DNA from 4 places in the Bradyrhizobium sediminis genome. Region 1 is predicted to be linked to each of the others. Evidence: predicted binding sites of a transcription regulator. Region 1 holds the regulator's gene; each other region holds the start of a gene.
The links. Region 1 encodes LexA, which represses DNA repair genes until DNA is damaged. Its sites were predicted from a motif close to TGTTCNNNNTGTGTTCNG; they were not measured.
Positions count from the first base shown of each region.

Region 2: the regulator LexA is predicted to act here: its motif matches at 2,216-2,233, upstream of parE (DNA topoisomerase IV subunit B).
Region 3: the regulator LexA is predicted to act here: its motif matches at 2,274-2,291, upstream of KMZ68_RS07755 (PA0069 family radical SAM protein).
Region 4: the regulator LexA is predicted to act here: its motif matches at 2,937-2,954, upstream of KMZ68_RS25045 (helicase-related protein).

Region 1 is NZ_CP076135.1:3,098,439-3,102,747, forward strand. It holds gene KMZ68_RS14765 (molybdopterin molybdotransferase MoeA) at 104-1,315, shown strand; gene lexA (transcriptional repressor LexA) at 1,531-2,238, shown strand; gene KMZ68_RS14775 (hypothetical protein) at 2,487-2,906, shown strand; gene KMZ68_RS14780 (hypothetical protein) at 2,968-3,198, shown strand; gene KMZ68_RS14785 (ComEC/Rec2 family competence protein) at 3,237-4,309, opposite strand, start outside.
Region 2 is NZ_CP076135.1:2,691,662-2,695,970, reverse strand. It holds gene KMZ68_RS12780 (MBL fold metallo-hydrolase) at 1-787, shown strand, start outside; gene KMZ68_RS12775 (DedA family protein) at 843-1,373, opposite strand; gene KMZ68_RS12770 (PEGA domain-containing protein) at 1,535-1,984, opposite strand; gene parE (DNA topoisomerase IV subunit B) at 2,234-4,291, shown strand.
Region 3 is NZ_CP076135.1:1,602,755-1,607,063, forward strand. It holds gene moaB (molybdenum cofactor biosynthesis protein B) at 1-310, shown strand, start outside; gene KMZ68_RS07745 (bifunctional helix-turn-helix transcriptional regulator/GNAT family N-acetyltransferase) at 500-1,429, opposite strand; gene KMZ68_RS07750 (glycosyl transferase) at 1,567-2,139, opposite strand; gene KMZ68_RS07755 (PA0069 family radical SAM protein) at 2,313-3,476, shown strand; gene KMZ68_RS07760 (VOC family protein) at 3,639-4,094, shown strand; gene KMZ68_RS07765 (ribonuclease HII) at 4,230-4,309, shown strand, end outside.
Region 4 is NZ_CP076135.1:5,255,937-5,260,245, forward strand. It holds gene KMZ68_RS25045 (helicase-related protein) at 1-2,849, opposite strand, end outside; gene KMZ68_RS25050 (DUF3108 domain-containing protein) at 3,302-4,126, opposite strand.

The DNA of each region.
Region 1 (4,309 bases):
GCAATCCATGGAGCAGCAAGCTGGATTGCTTCGTCGCATGCGCTCCCTTGCGCAAACGCTTCGCGTTTGTCGCAGGCAATGACGTCAAAGTGGGAGTTTCACCGTGGCACTGATGCCCGTCGCCGACGCCCTCGCCGCGGTTCTCGCCGGCGTCGAGCCGCTGCCGGAGGAAATGGTCGCGCTGGATGCGGCCTACCACCGAGTGCTGGCGCGCGACGTCGCGGCGTTGCGGACCCAGCCGCCGCAGGCGATGTCGGCGATGGACGGTTATGCGGTGCGCGCCGCCGACGCCTCTCATGTGGCGGCGCGGCTCAAGGTGATCGGCGAGGTCGCGGCCGGCCGCCCGTTCGAAAGGACGGTCGGCGCGGGCGAGGCGGTGCGGATTTTTACCGGCGGCGTGATCCCTGCGGGCGCCGACGCCGTCATCATCCAGGAAGATACCGTCGTCGAGGACGGCGGCATCACGATCACGGAAGCCGCGCGGCCCGGGCGGCATATCCGCCCGGCCGGCATCGACTTTCGCGAGGGCGACGTGTTGTTGCCGCGCGGAACCCGCCTCACCGACCGCGATCTCTCGCTGGCCGCGGGCATGAACCACCCGGAGTTGGCCGTGCATCGCCGGCCGAAAGTGGCGATGCTCGCCACCGGCGACGAGCTTGTGATGCCAGGCTCGATCCCCGGCCCCGGACAGATCGTCTATTCCAATGGCTACGCGCTGCGGGCGCTGGCCCGGGGTGCAGGCGCCGAGACCGTCGATCTCGGCATCGCCGCCGACACCGTCGAGGCCACCACGTCAGGCATCCGCCGCGCCCGCGACAGCGGCGCCGACATCCTCGTCACCATGGGCGGCGCATCGGTCGGCGACCACGACCTGGTCAAGCGCTCGCTGGAGGCCGAGGGCGTCGCCATGGCGTTCTGGCGGATCGCGATGCGGCCGGGCAAGCCGATGATGCACGGGCGGCTCGGCGCGATGCGGGTGATCGGCCTGCCCGGCAATCCCGTGTCGTCCTATGTCTGCGGCTTCCTGTTCCTGGCGCCGCTGATTCGCGCGCTGTCCGGCCGGTCGGCCGTCCACCACGTCAGCGAAACGGCTTTGCTCGGGTCCGACGTCGCCGCCAACGACATGCGCGAGGACTATCTTCGCGCGCGTCTCGAGCGGCGCGCCGACGGCGTCCTGATCGCCACTCCGGTCAACCATCAGGACAGCTCGCTGCTCGGAAATCTCGCTGCGGCAGCGGCGCTCGTGATGCGCCGCCCGTTTGCGCCTGCCGCTGCCGCTGGCACGCCCTGCGAGATCCTGCGGCTTCCGGACTGACCCCAAAACCACCTGTCCCAACAAATCCTGCTGCGTTGACGATAAATTAAGTGGTTGCGGAACACATATGGAACATATAGTGTCTGTTCATGATTTGTTTCGAGTATTGGTGCCAGCTAATCGAAGTTCTGGAGTCTTTGATTCCCTGAACGCCTCGATTCCCGGAAAACGCCTCTCGGAATCGAATGACACCGTCAAACTGGGGATTGGTCGAGATGCTCACGCGCAAACAATATGAACTCCTGCGATTCATCAGCGAACGCCTGAAGGAATCCGGCGTTCCGCCTTCCTTCGACGAGATGAAGGACGCGCTGGATTTGCGCTCGAAGTCGGGAATCCATCGCCTCATCACCGCTCTGGAAGAGCGCGGCTTCATTCGCCGGCTGCCCAATCGCGCCCGCGCGATCGAGGTCATCAAGCTGCCCGAGATTTCAGGCGCCGGCGCCGGCAACGGCCGCCGCGGTTTCACGCCCAGCGTGATCGAAGGCACGCTCGGCAAGGTGCGTTCCAGCAGTGCCGGTTCCGAGAGTGACGGCGAGCGTCCGGTCGCGGTTCCCGTCATGGGCCGCATCGCCGCAGGCACGCCGATCGAAGCGCTGCAGACCCGCAGTCACACCATCAGCGTGCCGCCGGACATGCTCGGCTCCGGCGAGCATTACGCGCTCGAGGTGCGCGGCGATTCCATGGTGGACGCCGGCATTCTCGACGGCGACATGGCACTGATCCAGCGCAACGACAGTGCCGACACCGGCGACATCGTGGTGGCGTTGATCGACGAGGAGGAAGCAACCCTGAAGCGCTTCCGCCGCCGCGGCGCGTCGATCGCGCTGGAGCCGGCCAACACCTCCTACGAAGTCCGCATCCTGCCGCCGAACCGGGTCAGGATTCAGGGCAAGCTGATCGGACTGTACCGGAAGTACTGATCCGCCCCGGATCGGTCGTTCCCAGGCAGGGAAACCGCGGCAGTCCAATGGCGGCCGCGGTGAATGCATCTGTCGCGCGCGCGGCGAAGCTATTTCCGCCAAATCCTCAAACGCATTTGTGATCGAACTCGCCGTCGAGAGCCGTAGAATTGCCCACAATCAGGCATATTTTGATTGCCGTCCACTCTGATAGAGGCCTGCGCCTCTCAAGGGGCGCGGGTTGGCTATCTCGAATGAGGAGCGATCCGATGTGTGACTATAGTCTCCACGCCGTAGCGTCACGCCCCGCCAAAGTCGGAGAGACGCTGACGACCACGACATTCCGCGGCACCTCGACGCGCGGCTTCGCCTCGGAAGCCGAGCCCGAGGTGGCGGTCTGCATCCTTCCCGGAACCGAACTGGCGTTCGCTGACAACGTCAAATACGACAACGGGTGGATCTGGACCAAGGCCCTCAATTTCCGGGTTGGAAAATTCGGCGCGGTCGAGCCGAACGTCCCGCAGCGCCACCATGACTCGATCGAATTTCCGGATGGAAGCAGTGTGCTGGTGACGCAGCTCTGCGAAGGTCAGCACGCCACTGTGCTGCAATTGCCTGTTGCGCAGCAGGTGACGGCGCAGGAACGACCGGCAGCCGCGACGCCAACAGCGGCGGCGATCTCCGCCTGAATGGCCATGTAGATAACCCTGCCGGTCCAGGCCGGCAGGGCCGCTCGCGAAGGGGACGCTGTTGGCGGTTCGCAAGGTGACATGGCAAAAAGCCGGGCGGGTGACGGAGCCCGGCCGGTACATGTTCACGTTCGGCTGGCTCACCGTTGCGGCGGAGGATCTTGTCATCTGGCAGCAGTTCCCGGATGCGTCTTTCACGCTGGTCAAAATGACGACTACGGACGACGTCGACGAGTTTCATCTCGGCGCCTTCGAACTGCCGGAAAATCCGCAATCCAGCGGTGAAAGCTGACTTGATCAGCGACTTGGCGATTGACTGGCCTCACCGCCTCAGTCGTCCGCCTGCAGGTCGGCTTCCGACGGCGTCGCGTCCGCCGGCTTCGCGATGGCCGGGCGCACCAGGCTGGTCCCGTCCTCCGCATCGCCCGCCACCGCTGGCGACCACGGCCGATCGACGCCTTTCGGCCTGACCGCATCGACCGCAAATCCGTCGCGGGTTCGCCGCAGCGCCAGCGCGCCCTGCCGGCGCAGGCGATCCTGGTCGACCACGAGCGCGCCGCAGCCCGGCGATGCCGGCCGCGCCGTGACCAGCAGCGCCGCGCGCTCGCAATCGTCCGCCAGCGCCTCGGGCCGCAACGCCAGCGCGACCAAGCCGCCATCGGCCAGTTGCGCCACGCAGCCGGCCTGGTCGCATGATACGCCTTCGGCGAGCGAGGAATCCGTAAGGACGCGGCCGTCGGCGTCGGCCGCCAGCCATTCCCGCAGCAGAAAAGCCTCCTTGGCGCTTCGGATCAGATGCAGGCGTCCGTCCCTGCCGCGGACGCCGATATTGTGGCCGTCGGCGGAAATCAGGATATCCGGCTGCGGCCGGACCAGAGCCCATGCCACCGCCAGCACCACCAGGGTTGCGCCCGCCCAGCGCAGCGGCGTGCGCAGCAGCCCCATCAGGATGATGCCGAGGCTGGCCGCGACCAGCGGCCCGGTCCCGAATGCCGCGATGCGGCCGATCGCGCCCGGCAGTGCGGCGACCCATTGCGCCACCGTGATCATCCAGTCGATGCCCCAGCCCATGACCTGCCAGAACACGCCGTCGAAGCCGAAGGGCATCGCGACCATGCCGAGCAGGCCCGCCGGCATCACCACAGCCGACACCACCGGCATCGCCGCGAGATTGGCGATGACGCCAAAGGGTGTCACCCGGTGAAAGTGAAAGGCGGCATAGGGCATGGTCGCGAGCCCCGCCACCAGCGAGGCCAGCGCCAGCATCGCGACCTCCCGCCCGCCCCACAGCGCCGCCCGCGCGGTGGCCGAATTGTCGGGCGCGGCGAACAGAGCGGGCATGCCGATCTGCACCAGCGCCACCAGCCCGAGCGTCGCCGCGAACGACATCTGGAAGCTCGGAT
Region 2 (4,309 bases), 410 kb from region 1:
TGCATCGAAGGACGAGGTCAGCAAGCTCTTCGAGGACAACTATCTGCCCCCGGACAAAGCGACCCACAGCTACAGCCCAATTGTTATCAACACCGGGTCGAAGCTTGTGGTGGTGGATACGGGTCTCGGTCCGGCCACCTTCGAACAAAGCAAAGGCAGGGTCGGACAGTTTCAGACCAATCTCGCGGCAGCAGGCATCGACCGCAACAGCGTCGATACGGTGATCATCTCGCATTTTCACGGAGACCACATCAACGGGCTCCTGACCGCGGACAACAAGGCCGCTTACCCGAATGCCGAGATCATGGTGCCATCAGCCGAGTGGAAATTCTGGATGGACGACGGCGAGATGAACAAGGGCGCCGGAAATCCCATTCTGGAAGGCAACTTCAAGAATTCGCGGCGCGTGTTCGATGCTCTCGGCCGCAAGGTGACGCAGTATGACGCCGGCAAGGAGATTGCTCCGGGCATCACCTCCCTCGCCAGCCCCGGTCATACGCCGGGCCATACCTCTTTCATCGTTGCGTCCGGCTCGGAAAAATTGCTGGTGCAGGTCGATATCACTGCCGGGGCCGCCTTCCTGTTCGTGAAGAATCCCCATTGGCAGTTGCTGTTTGATGTCGACAAACCGCTCGCCGTCGAGACACGGCGCAAGCTTTATGACATGGCGATTGCGGAAAAGATGCCGATCCAGGCGTTCCATGCCGGTTTCCCCGGACTCGTGCGAGTGGAAAAGGACGGGAACGGCTATCGCTGGGTTCCAGCGCTTTGGAATCCGGCGCTGTAAACCGGGATCGCGACGGTGCTGACCCTCTCCAACACCAAATGGAGAGGGTCAAAACCTACACCGCCCGCCAAAGCCATCCGGCGGTCAGCGCCATCACGTCGCCAAACAGCAGCAGTACCGCCGACCAGACCAGCGCGGATACGAAATTGGCGATTTGAAATTGCCAGTAAGGCATCTCGAATATGCCGGCCGCGAGCGGGACCGAAGCCCGCAGCGGTCCGAAAAATCGCCCGATGAAGATGCTCGGCACGCCCCAGTCCTTCACAAAGACCTCGCCGCGCTCCAGGATCCCCGGGTAGCGCGACAGCGGCCACATCTCGGCGACGTGCTCCTTGTACCGGAAGCCAACCCAGTAGGAGAGCCAATCGCCGAGCGCAGCGCCAATCCCGCCCGCCAGCCACACCGGCCAGAAGCTGATGCCGCTGACCCCGATCAGCGCGCCGATCGCAACCAATGCCCCCCAGGCCGGGACCACCAGCGAGATGAAGGCGAGCGATTCGCCGAATGCGAGCAGGAGCACGATGGGAGCGGCCCAGGCCTGATGATCGCGCACGAAGTCAGCCAAGGTGCGCGTAAAATCTTCCATGTCTAGAGAGCCTTCCCCGGCTGCCAACCTGATCGAGCGGGACATCGGACCTTTTTGGGATTCCGATGCCGGAGGACAGGTAAGCCAACCCCTTCCGTGACATCAAGTCACAAAGGCGGGGACTGCGCGTGAGCTCCTCGTATCGGGGCTAACTGCCGCCCTCAGCTCTGAGGCGGCGGCGGCCGTTTCGGCGACCGCGGCTTGGTCGCGCGCGGAGGCGCCGGCGCAACCGGCTGCAAGGTCACGATCACCGGATTTGGCTTGTGATCCAGCGCAGCGCCGGTGACGGCATCCACGCCCATGCCGACCAGCCCACCCAGCAGAACATTGCCCGCGAAGCCTGCCGCGCCGGTGCCGGGAATCTCCTTGGTCAGGGGGATGACCTGTGGCTCGTATCCCTCCTTGTTGAGCGTAACGGTGATGTCGGCGCTGCGCTTGGCCTGGACCACGCAGGGCGTCACGCAGGTCATTGGATTGTCGAGTCCGGATATTTCGGCAGTGGCGCCCGCCGGCGTCGACGAAATCGAAATGTTCTCGGTCGTTCCGCGCGTCACCGAGGCGCAGCCGATGCACGGCGATGCGATCGCCGCGGCCACAAGCAATCTGATCATTGAAAATTCCCCCGCGAAAATCTTTCACGCAACCGCAGCGCGAATGCAAGGGGCCGTTCGCGATAGCGTTGGGTACTGTTAATTGCGCTCCGCCTCCGGGCGGCAAAGCTGCTGACCTCGCGCGTCCCGGGCGGATTTGCGGCTGGCGACGTTATGGATGCCGCCCGCCGTCACTTTTTGAGCTCATCCGTGGCATAGTCAGAGAAACCGATTCGCCGCGCCCGACGCGCGCGCAACATATGAAGAACCATGTCCAAGCCATTGAAATCTGCTGCAAAAACCAAATCCGGTGACGATCTATTCGGGGCCGCGGCGCCGAAGGGCCGCGCCCCGCTCAAGGTCGCCTCGCGCGCCTCCAGCGCCGAAGCCGGCTACACCGCGGCCGATATCGAGGTGCTCGAAGGCCTCGAACCGGTGCGCCGCCGGCCCGGCATGTATATCGGCGGCACCGACGAGAAGGCGCTGCACCACCTGTTCGCGGAAGTGATCGACAATTCCATGGACGAGGCGCTGGCGGGCCATGCCTCCTTCATCGAGGTGGAGCTTTCCGCCGACGGGTTTCTGACCGTGTCGGACAACGGCCGCGGCATTCCGGTCGACCCGCATCCGAAATTTCCGAAGAAGTCCGCGCTCGAAGTCATCATGTGCACGCTGCACTCCGGCGGCAAATTCGACTCCAAGGTCTATGAGACGTCAGGCGGTCTGCACGGCGTCGGCGTGTCCGTGGTGAACGCGCTGTCCTCGCGGCTCGAGGTCGAGGTCGCCCGCAGCCAGAAGCTCTATCGGATGAGTTTCGAGCGCGGCCATCCCAAGGGCAAGCTCGAGGATCTCGGCAAGATCAACAACCGCCGCGGCACCCGCATCCGCTTCAAGCCGGATACCGAGATTTTCGGCGCCAAGGCCGCCTTCAAGCCGCAGCGGCTGTTCAAGATGGCGCGCTCCAAGGCCTATCTGTTCGGCGGCGTCGAAATCCGCTGGCGCTGCGATCCGGCCTTGCTGAAGGGCATCGAGGGCGTGCCGGCCGAGGACAGCTTTCATTTCGCCGGCGGATTGAAGGATTATCTCGCCGCGGCCGTTCATGCCGACACCCTGGTGCATCCGGATATCTTCTCCGGCAAGTCGGGCCGGGTCGGCGCCCATGGCGCCTGCGAATGGGCGGTGGCGTGGACCGCGGATGCCGACGGTTTCCTGTCCTCCTATTGCAACACCGTGCCGACGCAGGATGGCGGCACCCACGAATCCGGCATGCGCAGCGCGCTGCTGCGCGGCCTGAAGGACCACGCCGAACGCGTCGGCCAGGGCAAGCGCGCCGCTTCCATCACCTCGGAAGACGTCATGGTCGGCGCCGCCGTGATGCTCAGCGTGTTCGTGCGCGAGCCGGAATTCCAGGGCCAGACCAAGGACCGCCTCGCCACATCAGAAGCCCAGCGCATCGTCGAGCAGGCGATCAAGGACCCGTTCGACCACTGGCTGTCGGGCAATCCGCTGCAAGCCAACAAGCTCCTGGATTTCGTCATTGAGCGCGCCGACGAGCGGCTGCGCCGCCGCGCCGAGAAGGAAATCTCGCGCAAGACTGCGACGAAGAAAGCGCGCTTGCCGGGCAAGCTCTCCGACTGCACCAATTCAGCCGCCGAAGGCTCCGAGCTGTTCATCGTCGAAGGCGACTCGGCCGGCGGCAGCGCCAAGCAGGCGCGCGACCGCAAGACCCAGGCGATCCTTCCCCTGCGCGGCAAGATTCTCAACGTCGCCTCCGCCACCAAGGACAAGCTCATCGCCAATGCGCAGCTTGCCGACCTGATGCAGGCGATCGGCTGCGGCACCGGCGCGAACTACCGCGAAGAGGACCTGCGCTACGCCCGTATCATCGTCATGACCGACGCCGACGTCGACGGCGCGCATATCGCCTCGTTGCTGATCACATTCTTCTACCGGCAGATGCCGCGGCTGATCGACGAGGGCCACCTCTATCTCGCGGTGCCGCCGCTCTACCGCCTCACCCACGGTTCAAAGACGGTCTACGCCCGCGACGACGCCCACAAGGATCAGCTCCTGAAGAGCGAATTCAACGCCAACGCCAAGGTCGATGTCGGCCGCTTCAAGGGCCTCGGCGAAATGATGCCGGCGCAGCTCAAGGAAACCACCATGGATCCGGCCAAGCGCACGTTGCTGCGCGTGGTGCTGTTGGCCGACGACCGCGAGGGCACCGCCGATTCGGTCGAGCGGCTGATGGGCTCCAAGGCGGAAGCGCGCTTTGCCTTCATTTCCGACAAGGCCGAATTCGCCAGTGAGGATTTGCTGGACGTCTAGGTCGCCGCTGCGATGCCG
Region 3 (4,309 bases), 1.5 Mb from region 1:
CCGCGACGTCACGCCGGAGGCGATCGAGCCCTTGTTCGAGAAGCGGATGGATGGCTTCTCCATCGCATTTCACATGCTGAGCCACGCCAAGATCGGCACCTCGACGATCCAGAGCCGCGCCACCGCGGGTGTCGCCGGCGCCACCTATATCTTCTGCCTGCCGGGATCGCCGGGCGCCTGCCGCGACGGCTGGGACGGGATTCTGGCCCCGCAGCTCGATTACCGCACGCGTCCCTGCAATTTCGTGGAGATCATGCCGCGGCTGGACGAGCATCTGCGACGGCCGAAGGCAAAGGGGGCATCGGTGTAATCTGTCATTCCGGGGCGCGTCGAAGAGGCGAACCCGGAACCTCGGGCCCCAGGGCTGTCGTCACCCGCGAAGGCGGGTGACCCAGTACGCCGCGGCCTCTCGGCTCAATCAGGGACGCCTCTGGAATACTGGGTCGCCCGGTCAAGCCGGGCGATGACAGCCGCCGTGTGACTGCACTGGAACGACAAGCTACAGCTTCATCTCCCAGGTCTCGCCGACGAGATCGACGCCAAAGCTGTGGTGCGGCTCTTCCTTGACGCGACGGAAACCCACGGCCTGATAGATGCCGCGCGCGGCGACCAGGACGCTCTGCGTCCACAGCGTCATCTCCTGGTAGCCCTTCTCGCGCGCCGAGCGGACGCATTGCTCGACGAGCGCGCGGCCGACGCCGAGTCCGCGCGCTTTTTTCTCCACCAGCAATAGCCGCAGCTTGGCGACGTCATCGCCGCCGTTCACCAGGAAGACCGAGCCGAGGCGCTCGCCGCTTGCCTCGGCGATCCAGCAATGCTCGCGCGAAGGATCATAGCTCCTGATGAACTGCGCACAGATCTCGGCGACCAGGGCCTCGTAACTGATGTCCCAGCCATATTCCTCGGCATAGGCCTGTGCCTGGCTGGAGATCACCCAGCCGATGTCGCCGGGACGGTGGCTGCGCAGGATGAAGACGGCCGGCTTTTCCGCGGGCCGCTCCAGCGTCTGCTCGATCGTGGTCATCGCGCCCACGATGGCCGCGCGCTGCGCGGCATCCAGTCCCGCGAGCAGTGCGCCGACCTCCTCGTGCGAGCGGCGTTCGAGTTCGGCTTGCGCGGTGCGGCCCTTGGCGGTGAGCGAGAGCTCGTTGACGCGGCCGTCGTCCTTTGACGGCTTTCGCGTCACGATCTGGCGGCGCTGCAACGCCTGCAGGGTTCGGCTCAGGAAGCCGGGATCGAGGCCGAGGTCGCGGGTCAGGTCGGTTGCGGTGCAGGCGGGGCGATGCGCGATCTCGTAGAGGATGCGCGCCTCCTGCAGGGTGAAAGAACTATGCAGCAGCTTCGGCTCGATGATGCCGAGCTTGCGGGTGTAGAAGCGGCTGAAACCGCGGATCGCGGCGACCTGGCCGTCGAAATCGTCTGGGGACATCACACACCTCGATGTTTGCCATTATCAATTAATTATTTGACTTTGGCAAATATATTGCGGTGTCAGCCCTGCCAGTTCTACTTTGCATGGGGTTGTTTTCGCGATTTTTGGTCCGGGCCGTCCCGGGTCCAGGATGTTCAGGCGACGACCATGATCCGGCTGCGCAGCTGGGTGCGGGAGGAGCGGCCGAGCTGGCGCAACAGCCGGGCCTCGGAGCGGCGGGCGTCCGGCGCGTAGCCGCCGAGCCGGTCGTAATGGTCCCGGGCGATCAGCAGCCCCTGTTCCGCCGACGGCCCCGTGATCATCCGGGCCACGAATTTGAAGCCGTCGCGCCAGCGGGTGTCGGCATAGGGCGAGCGGGCATAGCGGAAGATCCCGGCGCGGGGACGGCCGCTCGAGGAGACGCCCTGGATGAACTGGGTGGTCTCCTCGATCCAGCCTGCGTCCAGCACGGCGCCGGCATGCAGGAACATCAGCCAGGGCGAGCGGGCCTGCCGGGCGCCTGCGGCCAGCGCCGCCGCGCGCGATCCCTCGAACGCCAGGAAGCGGCAGCCTGCGACGTCGGCCACGCGCTCGATCACGCCGGTGCCGGAACGGTCGACCAGCAGCACCTCGCGAACGATGCCTGCGGCGGCGCCGGGCACCAGCGCCGCAAGGGTCGCGACGGCCGGCTGTTCGACGCCCTCGGTCGGAATGATCACGCTCAGCATCAATGAGGCTTCGCTGGCTCAAAACGGTGAAAAACGCCGGATTGTTAGCACCTTGTCACAATCAAATCAGCATTCGCGGTGCAGTTTTTTGCAGCAGGGCAGGCGGTTCCGCCATCTGTGGATTTCGCGATTCATGTTCTTGTTTTGTTCTCGATGCGTGTTATGTTCTGGCCATGAGCCGAGCATCCTCACATGCCCTCAAGCACCCGCCGGTCACGGCGCCCTCCGAGCCGGCGGGTGCACCTTCTCCTTTTCCCGAACTCGCAGTCGCGATCGAACGCGAACGGCGGCGTGGCCGCGGCGCGCAATCCAACGCCAGCGGCCGCTTCGAGGCCGAGGCGCGGATAGCCTTCGACGATGGCTGGCAGAGCCTCGACGAATTGCCGCCGTTCAAGACCACCGTCGCGCTCGATACCGCGCGGAAAGTCATCACCCGCAACGACTCGCCGGATATCGGCTTCGACCGTTCGATCAACCCCTACCGGGGCTGCGAGCATGGCTGCGTCTACTGCTTCGCGCGGCCGACCCACGCCTATCTCGGACTGTCGCCGGGGCTCGACTTCGAATCGAAACTGTTCGCCAAGCCCGACGCGCCGCAGCTACTGGAAAAGGAACTGGCGGCGCCGGACTACGAACCGCGCATGATCGCGATCGGCACCAACACCGATCCCTATCAGCCGATCGAGCGCGAGCGGAAGATCATGCGCGGCATTCTCGAAGTGCTGGAACGAGCGGGCCACCCGGTCGGCATCGTTACCAAATCGGCGCTGGTGACCCGCGACATCGATATTCTGGCGCGGATGGCGAAGCGCAACCTCGCCAAGGTCGCATTGTCGGTAACGAGCCTCGATCCCCAGCTCGCGCGCACCATGGAGCCGCGGGCCTCGACGCCGGCAAAGCGGCTGCAAGCGCTGCGGCAATTGTCGGAGGCGGGAATTCCGACCACGGTGATGGTGGCGCCCGTGATCCCCGCGCTGAACGATTCCGAGATCGAGCGCATTCTCGATGCCGCGGCCCATGCCGGCGTCAAGGAAGCGAGCTATATACTGCTGCGGCTGCCGCTCGAGGTGCGCGACCTGTTCCGCGAATGGCTGATGGCGAATTATCCCGACCGCTACCGCCACGTCTTCACGCTGATCCGCGACATGCGCGGCGGGCGCGACTACGATTCGCAGTGGGGAACGCGGATGAAGGGCACCGGGCCGATGGCCTGGATGATCGGACGCCGGTTCGAGATCGCCTGCGAGAAGCTCGGGCTCAACAAGCGGCGCTCGAAACTGACATCAGATCATTTCGCGCGACCGAAGAGCAGCGGGCAGCAGCTGAGTTTGTTCTAGCAGCCGTCATTGCGAGCCAACGGGTCGCGCGAATGCGCGCCCGATGACAGGCTCCGCGAAGCAATCCATCGCTTGCCAGGCAAAGATGGATTGCTTCGTCGCGTTGCTCCCTTGCGCAAACGGTTCGCGTTTGTCGCAGGCAATGACGGAGAAGGAAGTGGCATGAATACGAAACTACCGGCCCCGATCCCGCGGCTGACCATGATCACGCTCGGCGTCAGCAATATGCGCGCCAGCATCGCGTTTTACGAAGCGCTCGGCTTCACGCGAAAGCTTGCCGCGTCAGGCGAAGCCGTCGCGTTCTTCGAGACCGGCGGCACGGCGCTCGGGCTGTTTCCGTGGGATCTGCTGGCGCAGGACGTCACGCTGCCGCAGGACCCGCGGCCGCGAGGGTTTCGCGGCATGACGCTGGCCTGGAATTGCAGTACGGCCGAGGAGGTCGACGCCGTGCTGGATTTCGCCATCTCAAAGGGTGCTTCGCTGTTGAAACCGGCGCACGCGACCGATTACGGCGGTTATTCCGGATATTTTTCCGATCCCGACAATCATCCCTGGGAAGTGGTGGTCGCGCCCGGCATCGAGGTCGGTGACGACCGGCGGGTCCATTTGCCGGATTAGCCTTTTGGTTTGACGCGTTTTCCTTGCGCGAACCGGCGCCCACGCCTGAAAACGTCATGGCGCCGCGACTGAATAGCGGGAATTTCCCGGAGTTCCCGGTTGCGTCGTCGGGCTCGCTGTGGCCACGATCCCGGCATGAGTCGCGACAAATCCGGGAAAGACGAGGCCAAGCCGCCGAAGGGCGCGATTGCCGTAGCGCCGCCGAGCTTTCGGCG
Region 4 (4,309 bases), 2.2 Mb from region 1:
GCGGCAGCGGCGGCCTCGGCCGGAGCAGCGTCACCCGCCGCAACGGTTTCGGTCGCAGCTTCAGCGGCAGGCTGTTCCTGTGACGGTTCCAACACAGCCGTTTCCACCACGGCCGATGGTTCCGGCTGCGCAGCCTCGACGGTAACGGGCTCGGCCGGCTCGGGCGCCGGCGCGAAAGCGACATCTGGCAGCAGCGTCGCCGACGGCGTCGCTTCTTCGGAAGCCGGCGCAACATCGGTGCCGGGTTCAGCAACGACCGCGCTCTCGGCGGCAACCGCATCGGCAGCGACAGCCGTACTGTCCGCCGCCGTCTCCGATACCGCCTCCGCCGCAACGGCCTCCGCGGCCGGGACTTCGACCACCGCCGGCTTCGGCGGCAATGGCGGCTTGCGCTCCATGCGATAGCCGAGCGCGCGCAGGATCGAGGCGAAGTCTTCGCCGGCAGATCCGGTGAGCGACGTCATCGCCTGCGTCACCACGAAGCCGCGGCCGTCGAACGCGCCGGCGGGCTTTTCGCCCGGCGAGGTCTCGCGCCATGCCAGCGCGGGACGGATGATATCGGCGAGCCGTTCCAGGATATCGACCCGCACCGCGCGCTCGCCGCATTGCTTGTAGCCGAGCACGCGGTAGGCGTCGCGATCGAGCGCCTTGTCGACCGGGAACGAGGTGCGGCCCGAGCCAGCGAGATGCTGCGCGCCCGACAGCGCCGACATGTCGGCGTTGCTTTGCTTCTCGGCCCACAGCAGCGAGGCCAGCGCGCGCGCCGCGGGCTTCAGCAGCGCCGGAAAATAGATGTGATAGGCGCCGAAGCGCACGCCGTATTTGCGCAAGGTAGCGCGCGACGGCTGGTCGAGATCCTTCATCTCGGCTGATATCTTTTGCCGCTCCAGCACACCCAGCGCCTCGATCAATTGAAACGCGATGCCGCGCGCGATGCCGGTGATGTCCTCGGCCTTGTTGAGGTCGAACAACGGCCCCAGCAGCTTTTCGATGTGGGTCTTCAGCCACAGATCGAGCCGCGCCTGCACCGCTTCGCGCGCCGCGCCGGTCAGCCGCTCGTCGGCGATGATGCGCAGGCGCGGATGCAGCGCGTCCTCGGCCGCGACCAGCCGCGCCACGGCGTCGCCGGTCCAGCGAATGGTGCCGTCCGAGGTCAGCACGAATTGCTCGTCGGGCGCTGCGGCCAGTTTCTCGGCGCGCGCGTCGATCTCGCCGGCCAGCGCCTTCAGCGCGGTGGCCTGCAATGCTTTCGCATCGGAGCCGGCCTCCGCCGCATCTGGCGCGAATGTAAATCCGTCGAGGCGGCCGATCACATGGCCTTCCACGATCACTTCGCCGGTCTTGCCGATTTCGGTATTCAAAACAGTGTTCTCCCGCAGGCGGCGCATCAATACACTGGTACGGCGGTCAACGAAACGCTCCGTGAGCCGTTCATGCAGGGCATCGGACAATTTATTTTCGATTTCGCGCGTCATCCCCTGCCAATGTTCGGGGTCGGACAGCCAATCCGGGCGATTGGCCACGAAAGTCCAGGTCCGGATCTGCGCAATCCGGCCCGATAGCGTGTCGATATCGCCGTCGGTGCGGTCGGTCTGGTCGACCTGGGCGGCGAACCAGGCGTCCGGGATCCGGCCCCGCTTCATCAGGAACCCGAACAGGGTCGTCACCAGCTCGGCATGGGCGGCCGGCGCGATCTTGCGGTAATCCGGAATCTGGCAGGCGTCCCACAGCCGCTCGATGGCGGCTGAGCCATGGGCCATGTCGCGCACATCGGCGTCGCGCGCGGCGTGATCGAGCACGCGCAGGTCTTCCGCGATCGGCGCCCGCGTCAGCGCGTCATGCGTGGGCGACAGCGCCAGCGACACCTGCAGGCTCCCGAGCGAGGAAAAATCCAGCCTCGAATTGCGCCATTGCAGCACCTTCACGCTCTCGAAGGAGTGGTTCTGCAGCGCGTTCACCAGTTCCGGCTCGAACGGCGCGCAGCGGCCGGTGGTGCCGAAGGTGCCGTCGCGGGTGGCGCGGCCGGCACGACCGGCGATCTGCGCGAATTCCGACGGATTCAAGCGGCGGAACTGATAGCCGTCATATTTGCGGTCGGAGGCAAACGCGACGTGGTCGACGTCGAGATTGAGCCCCATGCCGACGGCGTCGGTGGCAACGAGATAATCGACGTCGCCGTTCTGGAACATCTCAACTTGCGCGTTGCGCGTGCGGGGCGAGAGCGAGCCCAGCACCACCGCGGCGCCGCCATGCTGGCGCTTGATCAGTTCGGCGATGGCGTAGACTTCGTCGGCCGAGAACGCGACGATCGCGGTGCGCCGCGGCTGCCTGGTGAGCTTGCGGTCGCCGGAGAATTCGAGCTGCGACAGCCGCGGCCGGGTGACGATGGACGCACCGGGCAACAGCCGCTCGATGATCGGGCGCATGGTGGCGGCACCCAATAGCAGCGTTTCGTCGCGGCCGCGCCGGTTGAGGATGCGATCGGTGAAGACATGGCCGCGCTCGAGATCGGCGGCGATCTGGATTTCGTCGACGGCGAGAAACGAGACGTCGAGATCCCGCGGCATCGCCTCCACGGTCGAGACCCAGTAGCGCGCCTTCGGCGGCTTGATCTTCTCCTCGCCGGTGACCAGCGCGACCGCATCCGGGCCGACCCGGCCGACGATCTTGTTGTAGACCTCGCGCGCCAGCAGCCGCAGCGGCAGGCCGATCACCCCGGAGGAATGCGCGACCATCCGCTCGATCGCCAGATGCGTCTTGCCGGTATTGGTCGGCCCCAGCACCGCGGTAACGCCGGCGCCGGGAGCGCGTTCATGGGAGAACGGTAACGAGGATGGAGAAAAGGCCATTTTTATTGGGTTTCTGCGCCGCTGGTTTCTTCTGGTTTCCTGGAGATGTCTCGAAATGCGACGCATCTGTCGTCGCTGTTTAAGCTTCGGAACGAGTCCGGAACGAATCGCGCCCGAATCGGTGACTCCGTCCAACTCCCGTTACGTTCACCGCAACATCTCGGCCCGGCAGCGCATCGCGGCACTAGATCAAGTTTGGGAGCGAGCCACAAGCGGCGGAAACCGGACCAAATTCCTTAAGAGTTCAGGGGCGCGGAGTCGAATCAGAAGCGGTGAAGAGTCAAGCGATGAGTCACTCCACTTCCCCTCTCCCCTTGTGGGAGAGGGTGGCCGCGATGCGGAAGCATCGCGGACGGGTGAGGGGTCTGTCTCCGCGGATGGAGACCCCTCATCCGGCGCGCTCAAGAGCGCGCCACCTTCTCCCACAAGGGGAGAAGGGAAGAGAAAACCTCTCACTGCGTCTTCGCCACCCGCGGCGGGGTGGCCTGGGTGATGAACTGGGTGGCTTCCAGCATGGCGGGGCCGAGCGGGGTCGGGATCTTCATCCAGAACGGCACCAGGATGCGGGTTCCCGCGACAGGCGCGAACGCGATCTCGATATTGCGCTGGGCGGCGAGGTATTTGATGACCGGACGGTCCGGGATGTAGCCCGAGACCGGCGTGAAATACACCGCGCACACCACGACAGGGCCGCGATAGCCCTTTTCGGCCTTGACGGTTTCCATGCGCTTGAAGTCGAGCTTGAGGTCGTAGCGCATGCGGCCGTCGAAGATGCCGGCGCCGACGCGGCAGGCTTCCGGCGTCAGCGGATCGCCATTGCCCGGCACCCGCAGCATCGATCCGGTCATGGGATCGTAGACCCCGCGGCGATGCGCCTCGGTGACCGGCAGCCGGTCGGCATCGACAGGCGGTTCCGGCTCGATCGCGAATTCCCTGATGTTGCCGTTCGCCAGCACCATGCGGATGGCTTCGGTCTTTTTCGCCGTGGTGGTGGAGGCGGAATAATGGCTCGCCACCAGCGCGCCGCCGACCACCCGGCCCTGCGCCGCACCGGTGCCGGAGCCGCCGGAGAACGCCTTCAAAAGCCCCGAGGTGCCGCCGGAGGCGGAGGCGGAAAACACGTCGTCGCCGATTTCAATGTTCCAGGCGCCCTTGCCGATCGGAATCCCCGCCAGCGTCGCCTCATAGCGGGCATCGAGCCGGCCTTGCGCGAAAGCGGCCGGCTGGGAGCCGAGCAGCACGGCCAAACCCATACCGAAGCCGATACCCAGGCCCATACCCAGACCACCCAGCGCCCGCCGGGCCGATGCGGCCAGCCGGGGCGAAATCATGCGGGAATGGGTCACTGAGAGGCGGTCCTCACGTCGGCGCGGGTAATGTATCATTTAGGGCAAAATATCCGGCGGACAATGCGCCGGCGCCTGCAAGCTATGATGTCGGCGGCGAATACGCCGTTTATA